2 regions of the Streptosporangium sp. G12 genome follow, and region 2 is predicted to be linked to the other one. Evidence: predicted binding sites of a transcription regulator. Region 2 holds the regulator's gene; the other holds the start of a gene.
The links. The regulator LexA, encoded in region 2, represses DNA repair genes until DNA is damaged. The targets are predictions, from matches to a motif close to TCGAACANNTGTTCGA.
Positions count from the first base shown of each region.

Region 1 (3,409 bases), on a different contig from region 2:
ATCTCCTCCGACGTCGAGACGACGATCGCGTTCTACCAGGACCTTCTGGAGTTCCCGCTGACGGAGATCTTCGAGAACCGCGACTACCGGGGGTCCAACCACTTCTTCTTCGACATCGGCAACGGCAACCTGCTCGCCTTCTTCGACTTCCCCGGTCTGGAGCTCGGCCCCTACAAGGAGGTCCTCGGCGGGCTCCACCACGTCGCCATCTCCGTCGATCCCTCCACGTGGGAGCGCCTGCGGGGCAAGCTGGAGGCGGCGGGCGTTCCGCACCAGGTCGAGAGCGGTGCGTCGATCTACTTCGCCGATCCCGACGGGGCCCGCCTGGAACTGCTCGCCGACCCCCTCGGCGAGATGTACGGCTCCCGCGTGCTCTGACGACCCCTCTCCCGCCTCCGGCCGCCCACGCCTTCCCCCTCGTCCTCGTCCTCGTCCTCGCCTGCGACGCTCCTCCCGCCTGTCCCCGTCTCGTCCGCCCTTCCCCGTCTCGTCCGCTCCGTCTCCGGCTCGTCCCCGTCCGGCGAAGGCCGGGAGAGCGGGACGCGGGCGCCTTGCGGCCCGGCGGCGCGCCGGGGTGGGCCGCGGCACGCCGGAGGGCATCCATACTTGAGGCATGCGCCTATCGGATTTCTGGAAGCGGATGAAGTCACACTTCGGCGACCAGTACGCCGAGTCGTGGGCCCGCGACTACGTCATCGCCGATCTCGGCGGCCGGACCGTGATCCAGGCGCTGGCCGAGGGGGTCGGCGCCAAGGAGGTCTGGCACGCCGTGTGCGGGGTGACCGACGTCGCTCCCAGGCTTCGCTGAGAGCCGGTAAGCACGCGGCCCGGTGAGCGGGCCGGAGACACGCGGCCCGGTAAGCGGAAGCCGGAGAGCGTTAAGGGCCCGCTCAGGACGGTTCCGTGAGCGGGGCGAGGAGCTTCTCCACCGAATCGGCCGCCCGCGCGGGATCGTCGGTGCTCTCCTCACCGTCCGGTGCCCACAGAAACAGCCAGCCGTCCCTGACCGGGGTGGCGAAGACGATGGTCTGCCGACGGCTGTCCGGATGCCACACCCACAGCACCGGGGCGGCGCCTCCGAGGGTGCGGCTCGCCAGCCCTCGTTGTCGCAGCTCGGCGGCGAGGGAATCGAGATGGGCTAGACGTTGCTGCGTGAACGTGTTGGGCACGTCGGACACCTCGGGTCGTTTCCCCTCAGGATCACTCCAGGTCAACCCGGTTACAACAGGTCCTGGGCAATTCTTGGAAATGTCGCCTCCCGGATGGGGTCCGCACCTCCCGGAGCCGTGGCCAGCCGGCCTGCCCGGCCGTGCCTGGTCGTGCGCGGGGGGACTCCGCGGCGGTTCGTGACTCCCGCAACGTATGGTGCCAACGGGCGGCGATCGAACAGTCGTTCGGCTATATTGAACAAGCCACCACTCTTGGCGTGCCCTCCCGAAATTGTCGGCGGCACCCCGTAGCTTTCTGGCAACCGATCCAACCCGCGACCCTTCAGGGGGCACCCATGGCAGCTAACGACCGCGAGAAGGCGCTTGAGACCGCACTCGCTCAGATCGAGCGGCAGTTCGGCAAGGGCTCGATCATGCGCCTGGGCGACGAGACCCGGGCGCCCATCGAGGTGGTTCCCACCGGCTCCATCGCGCTCGACGTGGCCCTCGGCATCGGCGGCTTCCCGCGCGGCCGCATCGTCGAGGTCTACGGTCCCGAGTCCTCGGGCAAGACCACGGTCGCCCTGCACGCGGTGGCCAACGCCCAGCGTGGTGGCGGCATCGCCGCGTTCATCGACGCCGAGCACGCGCTCGACCCGGAGTACGCCCAGAAGCTGGGCGTCGACACCGACGCGCTGCTCGTCTCCCAGCCCGACACCGGTGAGCAGGCGCTGGAGATCGCCGACATGCTGATCCGGTCCGGCGCCGTCGACCTGCTGGTCATCGACTCGGTCGCGGCCCTGGTGCCCAAGGCCGAGATCGAGGGCGAGATGGGCGACAGCCACGTCGGCCTGCAGGCCCGTCTGATGTCCCAGGCGCTGCGCAAGGTCGCCGGCGCGCTCAACAACACCGGCACCACCGCGATCTTCATCAACCAGCTCCGTGAGAAGATCGGCGTCATGTTCGGCTCGCCCGAGACCACGACCGGTGGAAAGGCGCTGAAGTTCTACGCCTCGGTCCGCCTCGACATCCGCCGCATCGAGACGCTGAAGGACGGCACCGAGGCGGTCGGCAACCGCACCCGGGTGAAGGTCGTCAAGAACAAGATGGCCCCGCCCTTCCGCGTGGCCGACTTCGACATCCTCTACGGCGTCGGCATCTCCCGCGAGGGCGGCCTGATCGACATGGGTGTCGAGCACGGCTTCGTCCGCAAGTCCGGCGCCTGGTACACCTACGAGGGTGACCAGCTCGGTCAGGGCAAGGAGAACGCGCGAAACTTCCTCAAGAGCCACCCGGACATGGCGAACGAGATCGAGAAGAAGATCAAGGAGAAGCTCGGCGTCGGCCCGCGCGTCGACAGCCCGGCCGCCCCGTCGCCCGTCCCCGCGGCTTCGGCCCCTGCCGCCGCGTCCGGTCGCGCGTCCGCTGCCGCTTCGGCTCCCGCCGCGTCCGGTCGCGGTTCCAAGGCCGCCGCCGCCCCCAAGCCGGGTGACGCCTGAATCCGGGCTGATCGATGACCACGGGACCTGACTCCGGTCCGGCCGGCGAGGCCGGGCCGAGAGACTGGGGAGCCTGGCCCGACGAACCTCGGGAGGGTTCACCGGGCCGGCGCGGCCGCGACCACGACCACGGTTCGTCCGCCTCGGAGGGAGGCTTTCGTGAGGAAGCCGCGGACCCGGCGAGTGACGGGCCGCGAGGCCGGAAGAAACGTGCCTCACGGCGTGGGCGGCGGTCCGGGAGCGCCACCCCGGGCTTTCTTTCCGACCGATCCGACCGATCCGACGGGTCCGATGGACCTGACGGAATTTACGGATCCGGCAGGTCCGGCGCACGCGGCAGGTTCGGTGGACGTGACGGGTCCGGTGGAGGTGACGGGTCCGACGGGCCGGCCGAGGGGTCTCGGGCGAGCCGGGGGGCCGGATCCGATCCGCAGGCGGTTGCGCGGGGCATCTGCCTGCGGCTGCTGACCATGGCGCCGCGCACCCGGGCCCAGCTCGCGGAGGCGCTGCGTAAGCGCGAGGTGCCCCAGGAGGCGGCGGACGCCGTGCTGGAGCGCTTCTCCGAGGTCGGGCTCATCGACGACGAGGCGTTCGCCGCGGCATGGGTGAGCTCGCGTCACGCCGGGCGGGGTCTCGCCAGAAAGGCCCTCGCCTCGGAGCTCCGCCACCGAGGGGTGGACGAGGAGACCGTGAAGGAAGCGGTGGATCGGCTCGATCCCGAGGAGGAGGCGGAGACCGCTCGTCGCCTCGTGCGTCGCAAAC
Region 1 covers NZ_JBRIQO010000004.1:229,003-232,411, forward strand. The annotation lists gene ACVCAG_RS08070 (VOC family protein) at 1-378, shown strand, start outside; gene ACVCAG_RS08075 (DUF3046 domain-containing protein) at 614-808, shown strand; gene ACVCAG_RS08080 (hypothetical protein) at 891-1,169, opposite strand; gene recA (recombinase RecA) at 1,505-2,647, shown strand; gene recX (recombination regulator RecX) at 2,662-3,409, shown strand, end outside.
Region 1: a site for LexA is predicted at 1,383-1,398, ahead of recA (recombinase RecA). Genes of this name have one in related genera too.

Region 2 (3,409 bases):
CCGATCGACCAGTACATCGGCGGCGTCGAGCACGCCGTGCTGCACCTGCTGTACGCCAGGTTCTTCACCAAGGTCCTGCACGACATGGGGATGATCGACTTCGTCGAGCCCTTCACCCGCCTGCTGAACCAGGGGCAGGTCATCAACCAGGGCAAGGCGATGTCCAAGTCGCTGGGCAACGGCGTCGACCTGGGCCAGCAGATCGACGCCTACGGTGTCGACGCGGTCAGGCTGACCGTCGTCTTCGCTGGGCCGCCCGAGGAGGACATCGACTGGGCCGACGTCTCCCCGGCGGCGTCGCAGAAGTTCCTGGCCCGCGCGTTCCGGGTGATGGCCGAGGCCGGCGCGGCCTCGGCGCCCGGGGTGGACGTCACCGCCGGAGACCTGAACCTGCGCAAGGTCGTCCACCACACCATCGACGAGGTCACCAAGCTGGTCGACTCCCACCGCTTCAACGTCGCGGTGGCCCGCATGATGGAGCTGACGAGCGCGGCCCGCAAGGCCATCGACTCCGGGCCCGGCGCCGCCGACCCGGCGGTCAGGGAGGCCGCCGAGACCCTGGCGGTCATGCTGTCCCTGGTCGCGCCGTACGCGGCGGAGGAGGGCTGGGAGCGGCTGGGGCACTCCGCCTCGGTCGCCACCGCGGGCTGGCCGGTCGCCGATCCGGCACTGCTGGTCCAGGAGTCGGTCACCTGCGTCGTCCAGGTCGCGGGCAAGGTGCGCGACCGGCTGGAGGTCTCCCCGGAGATCTCCGAGGCGGACCTGGAGGCGCTGGCCCTGGCGTCGGAGAAGGTTCGGTCCTTCCTGTCCGGGGAGCCGCGAAAGGTGATCGTCCGCGCGCCCAAGCTGGTCAACATCGTCCCCTAGGCGGCCGGGGAAGCCCTGAGAACGCCGGATGGGCGGTATCCCGTGTCGGGACACCGCCCATCCGGCGTGTCGCGCGTCCTCCGGCGTGTCGCGTGGAGGCCGGAGGCGCGTGGTATGGAACTCGCCTCGGGACGACGTGTTTCGAAACTCGCTCAGCAGGCGCGGAGAAGAACGGTCCGGAGCTCGCCCCGGAACGCTCGCGTCAGAGCTTGCGGAGGACCGCGACGACCTTGCCGAGCACGGTGGCCTCGTCACCCGGGATCGGGTCGTAGTTGGGGTTGTGCGGGACCAGCCAGACATGGCCGTCTCTGCGCTTGAAGGTCTTGACCGTGGCCTCACCGTCGATCATCGCCGCGACCACGTCGCCGTTGTCGGCGACCGGCTGCTGGCGTACGACCACCCAGTCGCCGTTGGCGATGGCGGCCTCGATCATCGAGTCACCGGTCACCTGGAGGAGGAAGAGGGTGCCCTCGCCGACAAGCTGCTTGGGCAGGGCGAAGACGTCCTCGATGCTCTCCTCGGCGAGGATGGGACCACCGGCGGCGATCCGGCCCACCAGGGGGACGTAGGCGGCGGTCGGGCGGCTGACCGGGGCCTCGTCCTCGCCGGAGTCGGGATCCACCCACAGCACGGGCTCGCCGGGAAGGCGGACCTCCAGGGCGCGGGGGCGGTGCGGATCACGCCGCAGGTAGCCCTTGCGTTGCAAAGCCGTCAGCTGGTGCGACACGCTGGAGGTGCTGGTGAGCTGCACCGCCTCACCGATCTCCCGCATGGACGGCGGGTAACCGCGCTGCTGCACGGAATCGCGGATCACCTCAAGGATCTTCCGCTGCCTGGGGGTGAGGCCAAGGGAGTCACGCCTTCGCACCGCCAGGTCGCTGGCGGCCGAACCGTTCTCGTTGTGCTGGCTCATACGAACTCCTCGCCTCCCGGTCTGTATTTAACACGTCGCACACAGCGACCATACCTCGGCCGAAGATCATATTCAAACAATTGTTCGAATGTCCTCGAAATCGGCGACGCCGTGGTGTACAACATCGTACGGGAGTTCGATCGACATCGTGTTCGATTCGCCGATCTTTCTTCGACATGTGTTCGGCCAGGTCGAGGGGATGGGGGTCACCATGAAACCGACCACGACGACACCGCGATCCAGGACCGTGCCGGCATCCCGGGCGGCGCGGCGCTCACCGGAGGCGCCGCGCCTGCGGCTCGTGCCGCCCCCGCGACCGGAGCCGGAGCCGGAGGTCGCGCGAAGGTCCGAGGCGGGGCCCGGGCCGGGGTCCGGGCGGGGGTCGGCGCCGGTGTCGGGACCGCTGCCGGGGCCGCGCCCCGGCCGTGGGCCGGGGCGGAGGTCCGGGCAGGGCCTCGAGCGGGTGTCCGAGCGGGCGTCTGGGCGCGAATCCGGACAGGCGGCCGCCCGTGAGCCGGGGCGGAGGTCCGGGCAGGGGTCCCGGCCGGGGGCCGAGCGGCTGTCCGGGCGTGAATCCGGGCAGGGGTCCGGCCGGGAGTCCGGGCGGTCGTCCGGGCGCGAGCGGAGACGGCGACCCGGTCGCGAGCCGGGCCGGAGGCCTGGCCGTGAGCCGGAGCGGGGGCTCGGGAGCGGATCCGGGCCGAGGAGGGCGCCGGGATCGGCGGTGGCGCCCGTGGTGCGGGCCCGCCGTTCCGGCGTCGCCCGTCCGTCGTCCGTCCGGCGGCCACTCCGGCTCACCAGGCGTGGAAGGATTGTGGCGGTGACGGTGCTCGCGCTCCTCACCCTGGGGGTGCTCTGGATCGGCGGGCGCATCGACATGGCCTCGGCGGGCGGGCGACCGGACCTTGAGGGCCTTCCCCGGATCACGGTGCACGCGGGCGACACGCTGTGGGAGATCGCGGACGCGTTGACGGAGGAGGCCGACGCCGGCCCGATGGTCCGTCGTGTCATGGACCTGAACGGGCTGTCCGGCTCGACGGTCCGGCCGGGGACCCGGCTCTATCTCCCCGAGGGCCTCGTCCGCTGAGGCCCGGGAGGGCCTGTCCCCGAGGTGGACCCCCGAGGTGGGGGAGGGGCGGCGGCGTACGTGGGGGAGGGGTCCGAGAGGGCGGTCGGCGGGCGGGGAGGGGGAGTGCGGGGTGTCTCGCCTGACAGATCGCCCGGGGCGTTTGTGAGGGAAGAGGTGCCCGGGACGAGAGGGGTCTCGCCCGGGTGGCGACACGCCGGGATGTGACGGCTGATCAGCGACTTCGTCCGGCAAGGTCGTTTCAACTTGCGTTCATGGTCGCGCACTTCTACGGTTGGACCACAACATCTAGTGGCTGCATCGCAACCCTTCACCACAGATTGTGTTTCCATTACCGCACCTCGACTATTCGAAGGTGTGTGCGCGAGCGTCTGGGCGTGCGCGTGGTGGGTAGGTGAAGTGGGTCGGCCGCTTCGGTAGTCAAGGAGGCGACACGCGTGCATTGTCCGTTCTGTCGCCATCTCGACACGCGAGTCATCGACAGCCGGGCCACCGAGGACGGTGGGGCCATCCGCCGCAGGCGCACGTGCTCCGAATGCGGG
Region 2 covers NZ_JBRIQO010000005.1:313,351-316,759, reverse strand. The annotation lists gene leuS (leucine--tRNA ligase) at 1-867, shown strand, start outside; gene lexA (transcriptional repressor LexA) at 1,070-1,780, opposite strand; gene ACVCAG_RS10485 (LysM peptidoglycan-binding domain-containing protein) at 2,601-2,867, shown strand; gene nrdR (transcriptional regulator NrdR) at 3,305-3,409, shown strand, end outside.